2 regions of the Sporosarcina jeotgali genome follow, and region 1 is predicted to be linked to the other one. Evidence: predicted binding sites of a transcription regulator. Region 1 holds the regulator's gene; the other holds the start of a gene.
What was found. The regulator Rex, encoded in region 1, represses fermentation and respiration genes when NADH is low (regulators of the CRP and FNR family bind a similar motif). The targets are predictions, from matches to a motif close to TTGTGAAATATTTCACAA.

Region 1 (7,785 bases):
CTTGGATGTTGTTGATTTTCTTATCTGTAATTAAGATATATGGATTGTCGAGAACGGCTTCCATCTTATCTGTATCTGTTGCCATGTATGCAGATGCATAACCACGGTCAAATTGCATACCTTCTACAACGTCAAGCTCAGTTGTGAAGCCTTTAGATTCTTCAAGTGTGATGACGCCGTCGTTTCCAACGCGCTCCATCGCTTCAGCAATCAGATTACCGACTTCTTCATCGCCTGAAGAGATTGCAGCCACTTGTGCGATTTCCTGCTTGCTTGAGATTTCATCAGAAATACTCTTCAGTTCAGTAACTGCTGTCGCAACTGCTGACTCGATACCTTTACGGATGCCGACAGGATTTGCACCCGCAGTAACGTTCTTCAAGCCTTCACGGATCATTGCTTGAGCAAGAACCGTTGCAGTAGTTGTCCCATCACCAGCGATTTCGTTTGTTTTAGAAGCCACTTCAGCAACAAGTTTCGCACCCATGTTTTCAAATGCGTCCTCGAGTTCGATTTCTTTAGCAATCGTCACTCCGTCATTCGTGATAAGTGGTGACCCGAAGCTTTTCTCAAGAACTACGTTACGTCCTTTAGGTCCAAGTGTTACTTTTACAGCGTTTGCTAATGTATCAACACCGCGCATCATTGCGCTGCGTGCGTCTTCGTTGAATTTAATTTCTTTCGCCATAATGAATAAGTCCCTCCTGTTTTTGGTTTGATTGTCAAAGTGATGCACACCCTTAGATAGTTGCTAGAATGTCGCTCTCACGTAAAATTAAGTAGTCATTACCTTCATATTTAACTTCAGTACCTGCATATTTTGAGAAGATGATGCGGTCGCCTTCTTTTACTTCAAGCTCGACGCGCTGGCCGTTTTCGAGAACTCGGCCTGTACCGACTGCAATGACTTTACCCTCTTGAGGCTTTTCTTTTGCGGAATCTGGCAATACGATGCCGCTTGACGTTTTCTCTTCCACTTCGATTAGTTCAATTACAATACGATCACCTAATGGTTTCAACAAATGAAACACCCTCCTCTAACGGTTCTTCTATTTTTTAGCACTCACTAAACAGGAGTGCTAATACACTACATATCATAATAAATCGACGAATGAATTGCAAGTAAAACAAATCACTTTTACTTACTCTTTGCGCTTCTTTTCTAAAACCGATACACTTATGAATACTTAGATGGAAAGGATCGATTCCTGTGAAGCAAAAAACGATGAAACCATGGATGCTCTATTTGATCATCCTTCTTTTATACATTGCGATGCAGTTTGCCAGTCTCCCGATTTCTAAAGGGATGATTGCATTCTTCACCGCCAATGGCTACGAGCTGCAAGCTGCAAAATATAATGGATTTGCGTGGGGCTTGTTCGTCACGAACATTCTCGCGATTATTGCGATTTTCCTCGTTACCCAATCCGATAAGAAGTTTTGGACCGTCTTTAAAGGAAAGAAAGAATCGATTTGGAAATCCGTTGTTTGGGGAATTCTCGGTTTCTTCTTGGCACTGGGCGGTCAAATGATTGCGGGATACATTGAAAGAGCAATCGGCATTACAGAAGGTTCAGCGAGTACTGCACAACTCACGGAAATTGCTGCTGTCGCTCCGATTTTAATCATCTGTATCGTCCTGTTCGCTCCAATTTTAGAAGAAACCGTCTTCCGCCGCGTGCTATTCGGCGGTATCTATACAAAAACAAACTTCTGGATTGCGACGATTGTAAGTGCTTTGATCTTTGCTGCCGTTCATAACGAACTCGAGCACATCCTGACATACCTAATGCCCGGACTTGTATTCTCTTACGTCTACTACCGATCCAAACGCATCTGGACCCCTATGATCTCGCACATGCTGATGAATGGGTTCGTCATGATTGTCATGCTCAATCATGACAAAATACTGGAGCTCCAAAAACTCCAGCAATCCATTATCACCTTCTTCCATTTCTTTTAATAGGAGATGTTCAGACGACAAACAAAAAAAGACTTGCCAGACCGTTTCCCGGTCAGCAAGTCTTTTTCAATTGATCAATCTTGATGATTCATCCGTGCATTCACTTCGTCAATCTGCCGCTGCTGCTCAGCCTTAGCCTCTGCAAACAACCGCAGCCGTTCCGCCTCTTCTTCTTCCACACGCCGTTTCTCTTCCGCCTTCAAGAACTTTTTATAGCCGACGCGAGCAATGATGATACTCACCTCATACAGCAAGAACAGCGGAACCGTCACGAACAAGTGTGACACTAAATCAGGAGGCGTAATGAACGCCGCAATGACGAACAATATGAAGTAAGCGACTTTACGGAACTTCGACAGCACATTAGGATTCAAGAACCCGAGTCTTGACAAGAACAGTAGAACTACAGGAAGCTGGAACACGAATCCGAACGGCAGTAAAATCTGGAATAAGAACGAAAAGTACTGATTAATGCCGATTGTCTGCGTAATTCCTAAATCTGCCGATAACGTCTCCATGAATTTGATGACATACGGCAACAATACAAAATAAGAAAACGCGATTCCTGAGAGGAACAAGACAAACGCAAAAGGAATATAACTGAGCGTCACTCGTCGTTCCGTATCCAGCAAGCCGGGGGAAACGAACGCCCAAAATTGGTACATGATAATTGGCAAAATAATAATGATTCCGATGAACACAACCACTTTTAAGTAAATGGCAATCGGATCGATTACGTTAAACGCGTTTAGCGGTAAATCCGCTGCCGGTCCATTTGACTGCAAAAACTTAATGAGCGGTTTCGCTAGTAAAAAACCGCCAATGACTGAAACTGCAAAGAAAACGACGATCGTAATCAGCCGTTTTCGAATTTCTTCTATATGCTCAATAATGGTTAGCGTACGTTCTTCCATTAGACAGACATCCTAACTTATTGCACTTCTTTCTTATCTTCCACTTTTTTAACATCTGTTTTCGCGTCGTCGTCTTCTACAAGACCTTTAGTCGCGTTTTTAAATTCGCGCAGTGAAGAACCGAATGCTTTGCCGATTTCAGGCAACTTTTTCGGTCCGAAAATGAGAAGGGCAATGACAGCAATAATAAGCAGACTTCCAATACCTGGTGACATTCCGGACACCTCCCTTTGAATATGTCTATTCTACACCATATCACACGAAATGACTATTCGTGCAACCCTATAATTGTGAATCTTTTACGTCATTTTTTATGAAGTAAATAAGAGATTGCAGTTCAACAGACAAGTCGATTGTATGGACCCGAATCGATGGTGGAACGGTTAGCCGGATTGTTGTGAAATTGAGAATCCCTTTAACACCTACAGCCGCGAGCCGATCCGTTAATTGCTGAGCAGCACGGGAAGGCACCGTTAAAATGACAAGGTCAATTCCGAGTTCCGTTAACTTTTCTTCAATCATATCTGGATGATAAACAGGTATATCCGAGATGATTTTGCCGTCATGGGGCGCTTTAGGATCAAACGCTATGACGATGCGTGTATTATGATTCTTATGGAAATTGTATTTCATGAATGCATGTCCAAGACTGCCCACACCGATTAGCGCGACATCCGTGGCTTCATCTTGGTCGAGTGTTTTTCTAAAAAAGCTGACGAGGTAATCTACATCGTAACCATAGCCTTTACGGCCGAGTGCACCGAAGTGCGAAAAATCACGACGTATCGTCGCTGCATCGATCTTCATCGCCTCGCTCAGTTCGCTTGAAGAAACCCGTTTCTTCCCGCTATTCGCGAAATTTTGTAAGAACCGATAGTACAACGGCAAGCGTTTGGACGTTGCCTGGGGGATTTTAACCGTTTCTTCAGCCATCGTAAACCTCCTGCTGCTGTATCGAATCGCTTCTATCGTACAGGAGAAGCGTGCTGTTGTAAAGCCGGTGATTGCACCCTTCTCCCCATTCCAGTAAACTGAAGTAGAATGAAAATAGAGGTGAAACGATGATAATCTTGCAAGTGAACGGTGTAACGAAGTCGTTTTCAGGCACTGATATATTGGAGAATGTAAAATTAGAAGTGCAGCATCGTGATCGCGTAGCGCTCGTTGGCCGTAACGGCGCGGGTAAATCCACATTACTTAAAATCATTGCCGGGGAATCTGCTGCAGACACTGGCGACATTATTGTCCCTAAAGGAATCCGCATCGGGTATCTCGAACAGCATAGCGGCCTCGAAACAGAACTATCTGTGTGGGACGAAATGATGACAGTCTTCGAACCGCTCCAAGCCATGGAACGCCGGCTGCGCGGATTGGAAGCACAAATGGCAGATCCAGATGTCTATGGAGACCCCGCAGCTTCAGAACGTGTAATGGGCGAATATGATTCTCTTCAAGTCGAGTTCAAAGATCTCGGTGGCTATCAGTACGAATCGGATACCCGCTCCATATTGCACGGAATGCGGTTTTATCCCGCTGACTATGAAAAGCCTGTTGATTTACTATCAGGCGGACAGAAGACACGCCTTGCTTTAGCCAAAATGCTGTTAAGCAAACCTGATTTGCTGATTTTAGATGAACCGACGAACCATCTGGACATCGAAACACTTGGCTGGTTAGAAAACTATTTGAAGTCCTATGAAGGGGCTCTGCTAATCGTGTCGCACGATAGATACTTCCTCGACCAAGTAGTGACATTAGTATATGAGGTCTCACGACGCAAAGTCTCGCGCTTTACAGGCAATTACAGTGCGTATTTGGACGAGAAAGCAAAGAACTATGAGAAAGACCGTAAGATGTTCGAAAAAGAATCGAGTGAAAAAGCGAAGCTCGAAGATTTCATCCAAAAGAATATCGCTCGTGCATCCACAAGTAAAATGGCGAAAAGCCGCCGCAAGCAATTGGAGCGGACAGACTGGATGGACGCTCCTGACGGGGATGAAAAGTCCGCCAACTTCTCATTCACAATCGACCGTCCAAGCGGAAATGATGTACTTGCTGTGGAAAAGGCTTCCGTAGGGTATGATGGGAAGCCTGTCTCAACGAATATTGACATGCGTGTCTATAAACAGGACCGCATAGCCATCCTGGGTCCGAACGGTGTCGGCAAATCCACGTTATTGAAAACCATCGTCAAACGCCAAGAGCTGCTAGCTGGAGATATTCGGTACGGTACTCATGTACAGTTCGGCTATTATGACCAAAACCAGGCAACGCTTGTTGGTTCCGGTACTGTGCTGCAAGAAATCTGGGATGACTGGCCACTTATGAACGAAAAAGATATTCGAACGCTGCTGGGACGCTTCCTCTTTACAGGAGATGATGTCGGCAAGCCTGTTCAATCTCTTTCAGGCGGTGAAAAAGCCCGCCTTTCCCTGGCAAAGCTCATGCTTGAGAAGTCCAATACACTCGTACTGGATGAGCCGACGAACCATTTAGATCTTGATAGCAAAGAAGTACTTGAGAATGCATTGGACGACTTCCCTGGAACCATCCTCTTTGTTTCGCATGACCGCTATTTTATTAATCGGATTGCAACTAAAGTCTTCGATTTAAGCGAAAACGGAGCTGTAGAGTACTTAGGGGACTATGATTATTTTGTCGAAAAGAAAACAGAGCAAGCTGAGCTTCTTGCCGAATCTCTCGCTGCAAAACAATCCACAGCTGTTATTAAAAGCCGTCCTCAGGAAGTGGATAAAGAACGTCAAAAGGCGGAACGCCGTTTGAAACGTGCAATTGAACAAACTGAATTGAAGATGGCTGAGCTGGATGAGCAAATTGCGTCCCTTCAAGAAGAACTGATTAAGCCCGAGTACGCGGATGATCATGTGAAACTCATGGAATTACAAGCAAGTATCGATTCCCTTCAAGAGACCCACGATACGCACGCTGAAGATTGGCTGATGATGCAAGAAGAACTGGAAACTGTTTAACTTCTCGTGAAGCAGCGGAAATCTCCGCTGCTTTTTCTTGTGCTAAAGCTGTGGTGTCTTCCAATGAAAGAAGCGTTCCGCATTAGACTATAAAATCCGTCACCAGTCAACAGATGTCCACCTCAATTCGACATCGGTCTAAACTTGTTTTCCACAAACTTGTCCACACTAACAATCCCGGTTTTATCACTATTCACAAAGTTATCCACGTTGTCCACATAAAACATCTTTTTAATCCACAAAGTTATCCAAGTGCACATCCTAACTTATCAACTACACACCATCTTATACACATGTTATCCACAAATTGTGCATAAGTACGAATGTTCTCTATTGACAAACCAAATTCGCTGAGTATCAAAAAAACATGGAAATCGTCTGAATTTGACGAATTCCATGTTACTATTATTGGTTCCATGATACGAGCTGCATGCCAGGTCTTCCGTTCATCGATAGATCTCCCCGCACGTTACTTAAATACATCTGTGTGCCTGCAGCCGCAATCATTGCTGCATTATCTGTGCACAGCGCAATAGGCGGAACACTGAATGGGATATGCTCTTTGGCGAACGTCGACTCTAATGAATTTCTAAGCCCTCTATTCGCTGAAACACCGCCTGCTGCAATTACTTGCTTCACGTCATATTCTTTAGCGGCTCTTACTGCTTTCACTGTCAGAACTTCAACTACACTCTGCTGGAAACCTGCGGCAACAGCCTCAGCATCCAGTATACCGCCACGCTGTTCCAAGTTATGCTTATAGTTAATGACGGATGATTTCAATCCGCTAAAACTGAAGTCATAAGAGTCTGCTTCCAGCCAAGCTCTTGGAAACTCTACTGCGGACTCACTCGCAAGTGCCAGCTTATCAACGTGAGGGCCTCCCGGATATGGCAGTCCCAACACACGCGCCACTTTATCATACGCTTCACCTGCAGCATCGTCTCTCGTCTCGCCAATGAGCTCAAATGATCCATGCTCCCGCATAATTACCATTTCCGTATGTCCTCCAGAAACAATCAGTGCAAGGAGCGGGAATTCCATCGGCTGGACGAGCTGATTCGCATAAATATGCCCTGCGATATGATGTACTCCGATAATCGGCAGCGCGTTTGCGAATGCAAATGCTTTTGCTGCATTGATTCCAATTAGAAGAGCCCCGACAAGTCCTGGTCCTTCCGTGACAGCTACAGCATTTAACTGACTTGGAGCCAATCCTGCATCATCGAGCGCTTTCTCGATGACGAGTGTAATTTCCTCTACATGATGCCGGGAAGCAATTTCAGGTACGACCCCGCCGAAGCGCTTTTGACTTTCAATTTGCGAAGCAACAACGTTGGAAATGATCTCATTTCCATTCTTCACGATGGATGCTGCAGTTTCATCGCAACTCGTTTCAATCCCTAAAATATAAACGTCTCTTTTCATCATAACTCCACCCACATGACGAGCGCATCTTCATGGTCGTCAGAATAATAGTTTTTCCGAATTCCACCTTCTTGAAAACCTAGCTTGCGATACAAATTCTTAGCTGTCTCATTGCTCACCCGGACTTCAAGTGACATAGCTGTCACGCCATTATTTCGGCAAAGCTCCATTGCTTGGCGCATTAACGCTTCCCCAATACCTAATCCCTGACGATGTTTCCGGACAGCTACATTGGTAATATGACATTCATCAAGGATGACCCACATCCCTACGTGGCCAATCACTTCATTCTCACATTCAGCGACAATATAGGTTGCATAATCGTTGCCCGTCAGTTCATGGGCAAACACTTCTGCAGACCATGGTGTTGTAAAAACTTCGGTTTCAGTTGCCACAACGTCTTCAATATCTTTTGCTGCCATTTGACGATATACAATTGAGTCAATCATGGGACTTCACCTGTTTTTGCTCTTTAATCCAATTTGCTTCA
Region 2 (7,785 bases), 1.2 Mb from region 1:
AACCAAATCGACATCGTTAACTGAAACAGGTATTGAGAAAGTGGAGAAAGCATTTGGGGTTGATAACCTATATGACCTTGAACACCAAACTCTCTACCATTATATGATTCAAGCAGTTCGTGCCTATGTCATTTTCAAACGGGACGTTGACTATATCGTCCGCGACCAAAAGATTGAATTGGTCGATATGTTTACAGGCCGGATCATGGATGGACGAACGTTGTCAGATGGCTTGCATCAAGCGATTGAAGCAAAAGAAGGGCTTCCAATCACTGATGAAAACAAAGCTCAGGCACAGATTACTATCCAAAACTATTTCCGCATGTATCCGCGGCTTTGCGGGATGACAGGGACTGCGAAAACGCAGGAAAAAGAGTTCCGGGAAGTTTACAACATGCAAGTCATTCAAATTCCTACAAACCGTCCCCGTCAGCGGATTGACCAGGAAGACTTTGTCTTTAAAACAATTGACCAAAAGTACAAAGCAATGGCAAAAGAAGTAGCTGAACGCCACAAAGTCGGGCAGCCGGTACTGGTCGGAACTACTTCAATCTTGCAATCCGAGAAAGTTGTCGAGTATTTGGATGAACATAAACTTGATTACAACTTGTTAAATGCGAAAAGTGTTGAGCAGGAAGTCGATTTAATCTCTAACGCAGGTCAAAAAGGACATATTACGGTCGCTACAAACATGGCCGGCCGCGGTACTGATATTGTCCTTGGTGACGGGGTTGAAGATCTTGGCGGATTGTTTGTGCTTGGAACTGAAAAGCACGAAAGCCGACGGGTCGATAACCAGCTTCGAGGACGTTCAGGTCGTCAAGGAGACAAAGGTGAATCCAGGTTCTTCTTATCTCTGGAAGACGATATGTTCAAACGTTTTGCGAAAGATGATATTGAGAAATTTATAAAGAAAGTCGAAACTGATGACACGGGCTTAGTCCTTAACAAAGATGTCAATGAGCTGACAGAACAGACTCAGCGTATTGTTGAAGGTGCTCATTACTCAATGCGTGAATACAATTTAAAGCTGGATGATGTCATTAATGATCAGCGAAACGTCTTGTACGGATTGCGTGACAACGTGTTAGATCGCAATGATGTAAACGGACTTTTGCAAACGATGTTAAAAGAAACAACAGAGTTCGTTGTTTTCGACAGCTGTCCAGATGGAGAAACTCCGGATCAGTGGGATTTCGAGCGCATCGAACGAACGATGAATTCGCTGCTTCGTAATCCGCTAGAACTGCCGCGAACATTTGAAAAGCCAATGCAAATCGTGAAGTTCTATACGGAGCCACTTGACGAATTGGTTGCATACATCCAATCATTTGAGGATAATGAGCAAGTGAACCAGCTTATTCCACAAGTTATGCTGAGCCATATCGATACAATGTGGGTGAAGCATCTAGAAGTGATGACACGGTTGAAAGAAGGAATTGGACTCCGCTCTTACGGGCAAGAAGATCCAATGCGAATTTATCAGCGCGAAGGATTGGAACTCTTCGGCAAACATTATCAAAAACTGCGCAGGGATATTGCATCTGAAGTCATTCAGTTCATGAAAATCCTAACAGAACAGCAAGAACAACAATCAGAGGAGGTTAACTCATGAAATTTCTTTCATTATTTAAAAAGACCGAGAAAACAGGCAGCGACAGCACAATCGGTTCTGAAGAACTAATGGCCGGTACAGGCGGCCCCGCTGGAGACGAGGATATCGAAACAGCGCTATCCCTTCACCCTTCATGGGAATTGCCTCAAGAACAGGAATACGTATTCCGTTTTCTTGCAAACGAACTAGAAACACTGAAACCAAACCAAATTTCATTGTCGGGAATCGATATTGACGTTGAACCGGCAACAGGTGAATTTTTGGTCAAAGCATTTTTCCGTTCATCATTAGACCAAACGATTACTGTTGGTGAAGTGGAATTAATGCTAATGGACGAAGACGGAAAGACTCTTGGATCTCAACAATTCGATTTGAGTGAGCTCGGGGAAATCGCTCCGCGCAGCGCACGTCCTTGGGTATTCGTTTTCACTAAAGACAATCTCTTCGTCGAAGAGCCGCCTAAAGAAAACTGGAAACTTGCGTTCAACGTTCAGTCTATGGTGCCTCACAAGCTAGAACTAGAAGAGTCTTGGGAGACAAGCCTTCCAGCTGAGCAAAAAGCAGCACTTGAAGAAGTTGTCGGGAACCTGCCAAAGTTGAAACCGCGTGAAGTTAACATCGCTGGATTCCAAGTTGGAAAGCAAGAAGATGGAAGCATTGCTGCATCCGTCTTCATCCGCAACGGTCACTCCAAGCAAATTAATATCGAGAAGCTGCCGCTTGAATTGATCGACGCAACAGGTGAAGTGGTTGCGAGCGGTTCGTTCGATATCGGTTCACTTCCTGTCAGTGCAAATACAACGAAGCCATGGACTTTTGTTTATCCAATTGAAATGGTTTCTAAAGAAGAACCGGATTTCTCTCGCTGGACCATCCGTGTTCCTCAGCAAAATGCATAATTTATCGATTCTCCCCCGTACAATTGAGGTTGTACGGGGGATTTTTGTATTCATAGAGTCCCTTGCGTATCGTTAACGAATTGGAATTGTGTCCTGTGTTCGAGAAATTCGTCGGCGTGTCGGAGAATTTTTGTTCCGAGACAGAGAAATAGCATTATGTGATGAAGAAATACCCCTATATGTCGGAGAAACCATTCCCAGTGATGGACAACTTCCATCCTCCAATTGCAAAATTACTCCCCAACAAAAAAGACTGCCCTTTTGGACAGCCTTCCCTAAATCTTCTTCTATTACAACTTCAAATCAGTAATGACGACTACATTCGGGTGATCCAGCAAATAGGTCACTGGCCATTCCGTTGACACTTCGCCCGCGAACAGTTTTTCAAGTGCTGCACGTTTTTTCTCGCCGAATGCTGCAACGATAAGTTTTTTCGCTTGCATGATTGATGAAATTCCCATTGTTAACGCAGTGACAGGCATCGTTTCATCTTCTGTGAAGTATTGGCTGTTCACCGCAATTGTTGACTCTGTCAGTTCGACAACGTGCGTAACAGATTCTGGTGATGTACCCGGTTCGTTAAACGCGATATGTCCATTCTCACCGATTCCAAGCAACTGGATATCCAACGGATTTTCTTTCAACAGCGTCTCATAACGAACACATTCTTCTTCTAAATTTTCTGCCATGCCGTTTTCGATATGCGTCTCTTTAAATGGCTTTTCGTTGAATAAAAGATGGTTCATGTAATACGCATAGCTGTTTTTGTGTGTTGCGGGGATCCCAACATATTCGTCAAGATTGAACGCAGTTACACTTGTAAAATCAAGATCAGATGCCACCATTTTTTCATAGACAGGCTCCATTGTACTTCCTGTTGCAAGTCCTAGAACGTTTAAGCTGCCTGCTTCTAGTTCTTCACGTACGAGTTCAACGATCTTTTCCGCACCTTGTTCTTTACTTTCAACAACAATCGTTTGAATGTTTTTCATAAACTTATACCAACTTTCTATGTGGGTTCTTCATTAATTGTAAAGCGTGCCACTGTTACGGTCAACAGGAGCCCTTTCCTCACTCTATTCCCCGATCTCCTCTTTCATAAGCTTCTATTTTTCCAACTTTTGCTTTTGTCTAAAATGTGGTGGTACTATGAACAATTTGTGAAATACGTCTCACGTACTAAAGTATTAGGGATTTCCCTAGTATTTAAATCTCTCAGATTTTATATGATGAAAGTAGTTCTTACAGAGCATACAAAACAGCTTTTAAAGGCGGTGATTGAAATGGCAAAAAAGCAAAAAAGTAACGCAGTCGCTTCATCAGAAGAATCTTCGAACTTAAAAGGAACCTTCATTATGGTAATGATCCTCGGGGTACTGATGGTAGGAGCATGGTTCGGCGCTTATTGGCTTTTCATTTCAAGATAACGAGAGAAGAAGGAGGCAGAGGTTATGCATCTGCACAAGTATGAGAAAGTTTGGCTTACGTTTGGTATGGCATCATTAGTTATTTTTCTTTTAATTATAGGATTTGCAGCATTTTGGAAAGGGACTCACCCTCAAAGTCATTTGGAAACGATTGACCAGAACAACGTGGAAGCACATGATTCTTTCAAGCCTGAAAACCTGGGTCTGACAGAAGTTGCTGACGGTAAGTATAAAGTCAATATCGTCGCTTCTGCATTCAACTACGATTTCGGCGTGGATAAAGACGAAAAGGCTGTAAAGACCATTCGTGTGCCACAGGGATCCACAGTTCTCTTTACAATTACATCCAAAGACGTTGTTCACGGATTTCAAGTTGCCGGAACGAATGTCAACATGATGGTTGAACCTGGTCACATTAGCCGGTACGAAGCGGTTATGAAAAATAAAGGCGAGTTCACAATCGTCTGTAACGAATATTGCGGCATCGGTCACCACCAGATGTTTGGAAAGGTAGAGGTGTATTAATATGGATGGAACTGAAAATAATCTTCGTTTATTCCCTAAAAAAGATGCACGGCTCTACATGTCATTCATGTATGTCACGTTCGTTTCATTACTCGTCGGCGGCCTTATGGGGCTTCTGCAGACGTTTGTCCGTTCTGGCAGATTCACGTTGCCTTTCAACATTAACTACTACACGATTTTAACGGTTCACGGAGTGATTCTTGGACTTGTATTGACAACTTTCTTCATTTTAGGATTCCAGTTTGCCCTTATGGGGAAAACAGTCGGAATTTCGGATAAACAGCGGAACGCCGGCTGGGTCTCCTTCTGGATGATGCTGGTCGGTACGATTATGGCTGCCGTTACAATCTTAGTCGGTGAAGCGAACGTTTTGTATACATTCTATGCACCGCTTGCAGCTCACCCTGCCTTTTATATCGGTCTGGCACTTGTCATTATCGGCAGCTGGGTTGGCGCGTTTACAAACTTCCGCCAGCTGTATGTCTGGAAAAAAGCGCACAAAGGTGAAAAATCCCCGCTTCTTGCGTTTATGGTTGTCATTAACATGCTCATGTGGGTCATCGCATCCCTTGGTGTTGCGATTGCAGTAGTTGTCCAATTCATCCCTTGGTCACTCGGATACACGGAAACGATCAACGTGCTCGTCAGCCGTACATTGTTCTGGTACTTCGGTCACCCGCTTGTGTACTTCTGGCTGCTTCCTGCTTATATGGCCTGGTATGCAATTATCCCGAAAATCATCGGTGGAAAACTATTCAGTGATTCACTCGCACGTCTTGCATTCATCCTGCTCTTGATGTTCTCGATTCCAGTCGGGTTCCACCACCAGCTGACAGAGCCGGGAATTGACCCTACTTGGAAATTCATTCAAGTCGTATTGACCATGATGGTTGTTATCCCTTCCTTGATGACCGCATTCTCGATTTTTGCGACTTTCGAGATCACAGGACGTAAAAAAGGTTTCAGCAGTCTCTTCGGCTGGTTCAAGAAACTGCCATGGGGCGATGTACGGTTCTTCGCGCCATTTGTCGGTATGGCGGCCTTCATCCCGGGTGGTATCGGCGGTATTATTAACGCGTCCCACCAAATGAATGCACTTGTTCACAATACGATTTGGATTACAGGTCACTTCCATTTAACGATTGCAACAACCGTTATTTTGACATACTTCGGGATTGCCTACTGGCTTGTGCCCCACTTGACGGGCCGTCGTTTAACTAAGCAATTGAACAAACTCGGAATCATCCAAACGATTATTTGGACAGTTGGTATGACAATCATGTCAACGGCGATGCACATTCAAGGCCTCCTCGGCGGTCCGCGTCGTTCTGCGTACTCTGAATACGCTGGCGGTGCACAGGTCGATACTTGGATCGGTTACCAGCTTGCACAAGCAATCGGCGGTACCATCCTGTTCATCGGTATTCTCTTGATGACATATATCTTCATTAAGCTTGCATTTTTTGCACCAAGAGGCGTCGAAGAATTCCCGATTGCTGCTGAAGATGAAGATGCACAAAAAACACCGAAAATACTTGAAAACTGGTATGTATGGATTGGTATTACGATTGCACTAATTGCTTTCGCTTATACCATCCCGATGATTGACATTATTAAACACTCTCCACCAGGATCTGTGCCGTTCAAATGGCCGATTGGCAGAATGTAAAAAAACATCCGGACTTAAAGCGACTTCGCTCTAAGTCCGGATGTTTTCATTTTACGCAGTCTCAATAGGCAGATATAAAAATGGAAATCGAGGGGACGCGAGAAGCCAGCTGTTCAACTCTTCTATCGGAACCGGCTTACTGAAATAGTACCCTTGAATTTCAAAACATCCCAGCTCTTCCAGTCGTTTCAACTGCCCGATGGTTTCTACCCCTTCAGCTACTGTATGCATATGCAGGCTCTTCGCAAGCGTTAAAATCGCGCGGACAATCGCACGGCTCTTAACATCGGTTTCAATCTTTGAAACAAACTGCCGATCAATTTTCACTTCCTGAATTGAAAAACGCTGCAAGTAAATGAACGCGGAATACCCTGTTCCAAAGTCATCAATGGATATCGGAAAGCCCATTTCTTGGACTTTTTGAATTTGCAGTTCTACGACCTTTGAATCTTCGATAGCAACATTTTCGGTAATTTCAATGATCAGATTTGCAGGGTTAATATTATATTCCTCGATGCAGCTATTTAAAAATGCGGGGAAGTAATAATGCAAAAAGTGTCTGGGGGAGATGTTGACGGAAATCGTCAAGGATCCCAGTCCTTGCTGTTCCCAGCTTTTCAATTGCCGGCAGGCTTGACTCACTGCCCACTCACCGATTTGTGTGATAAACCCCGTAGTCTCTGCGATATCGATAAACGCTCCAGGCATCAGAAGTCCTTTCTCTGGATGCTGCCATCGTATGAGTGCCTCGACACCCGTCACTTTATGCGTCAAGCTTTCAACTTGCGGCTGATAAAATAGACGAAACTCATTCATGTCTAACCCTTTTCCGAAATTCATCTCAGAATGCATTTCCTCTTCCCACTGCTCATACATATGAGGGTCATAGATTGCACGAGTTTTTCGATTGCCCAGTTTTTGAGAAGAATCCAGTGCAATTTTCGCTGCCTGAATCCCCTCGTATGCATCGTTTACGTGATCCGGATAAAAAGAGACGCCATAACTGAATGTCAAAAAAAGTTCTTGTCTCTTAATTATAATCGGCTTTCGCATCTCTGAAAGAATATGCTCCATGTCATTTCCATTTTTCTCTTTGTTATTATGATGTTCTGTAAATATGATGAAATGATCAAATGCAATCCTGGCAAAAATTGAGCCTTTAGGAAATAACGCACCAAGTCGATCTGCCACTTTTTTCAACGAGATTTTCGTGCCTTCAGGACCGAGAACACTTTGTATCGACGTAAATTGGTCCACCTTCATATATAAAAATGCTCCATAGAGTTCATTACCAGCTTTATGTATTTTATCATTCACTTTTTCAATGAAAGCATTTTCGTTGTCGATGCCTGTCAATAAATCCGTATAGGCTAAATCATGAACTCGGTCTTCCATCTCCAATCGATTCATTCGATCGAACACGAATGACAGCATATCCGCAATCGCAGCCATGAATACTTCATCCAGTTTGGACCAGTTGCGTCTTTCTACCGTTTCACAGCAAAGAATCCCGCCAATTCCCCGGCTCATAATAATAGAAGCATCCAGTAAAGATGTAATCGGGCTTCCCTTGAAATAATTGACCGGAAGTGATTGAAGCGCCTCACTTTTCGCGATATCTGAAAACGAATTCACTCGTTGATTCACAAT

Region 2: the regulator Rex is predicted to act here: its motif matches at 3,673-3,690, upstream of PGH26_RS03275 (cytochrome c oxidase subunit 2A).

What each region holds. Positions count from the first base shown of each region.
Region 1 covers NZ_CP116341.1:2,720,290-2,728,074, forward strand. Annotated here, with positions in the region: gene groL (chaperonin GroEL) at 1-688, opposite strand, end outside; gene groES (co-chaperone GroES) at 741-1,022, opposite strand; gene PGH26_RS13715 (CPBP family intramembrane glutamic endopeptidase) at 1,211-1,963, shown strand; gene tatC (twin-arginine translocase subunit TatC) at 2,038-2,877, opposite strand; gene PGH26_RS13725 (twin-arginine translocase TatA/TatE family subunit) at 2,895-3,092, opposite strand; gene PGH26_RS13730 (redox-sensing transcriptional repressor Rex) at 3,160-3,810, opposite strand; gene PGH26_RS13735 (ABC-F family ATP-binding cassette domain-containing protein) at 3,939-5,867, shown strand; gene tsaD (tRNA (adenosine(37)-N6)-threonylcarbamoyltransferase complex transferase subunit TsaD) at 6,273-7,295, opposite strand; gene rimI (ribosomal protein S18-alanine N-acetyltransferase) at 7,295-7,744, opposite strand; gene tsaB (tRNA (adenosine(37)-N6)-threonylcarbamoyltransferase complex dimerization subunit type 1 TsaB) at 7,737-7,785, opposite strand, start outside.
Region 2 covers NZ_CP116341.1:720,855-728,639, reverse strand. Annotated here, with positions in the region: gene secA2 (accessory Sec system translocase SecA2) at 1-1,615, shown strand, start outside; gene PGH26_RS03285 (accessory Sec system S-layer assembly protein) at 1,612-2,514, shown strand; gene PGH26_RS03280 (glucosamine-6-phosphate deaminase) at 2,805-3,497, opposite strand; gene PGH26_RS03275 (cytochrome c oxidase subunit 2A) at 3,798-3,941, shown strand; gene PGH26_RS03270 (cytochrome c oxidase subunit II) at 3,966-4,466, shown strand; gene PGH26_RS03265 (b(o/a)3-type cytochrome-c oxidase subunit 1) at 4,468-6,135, shown strand; gene PGH26_RS03260 (sensor domain-containing phosphodiesterase) at 6,187-7,785, opposite strand, start outside.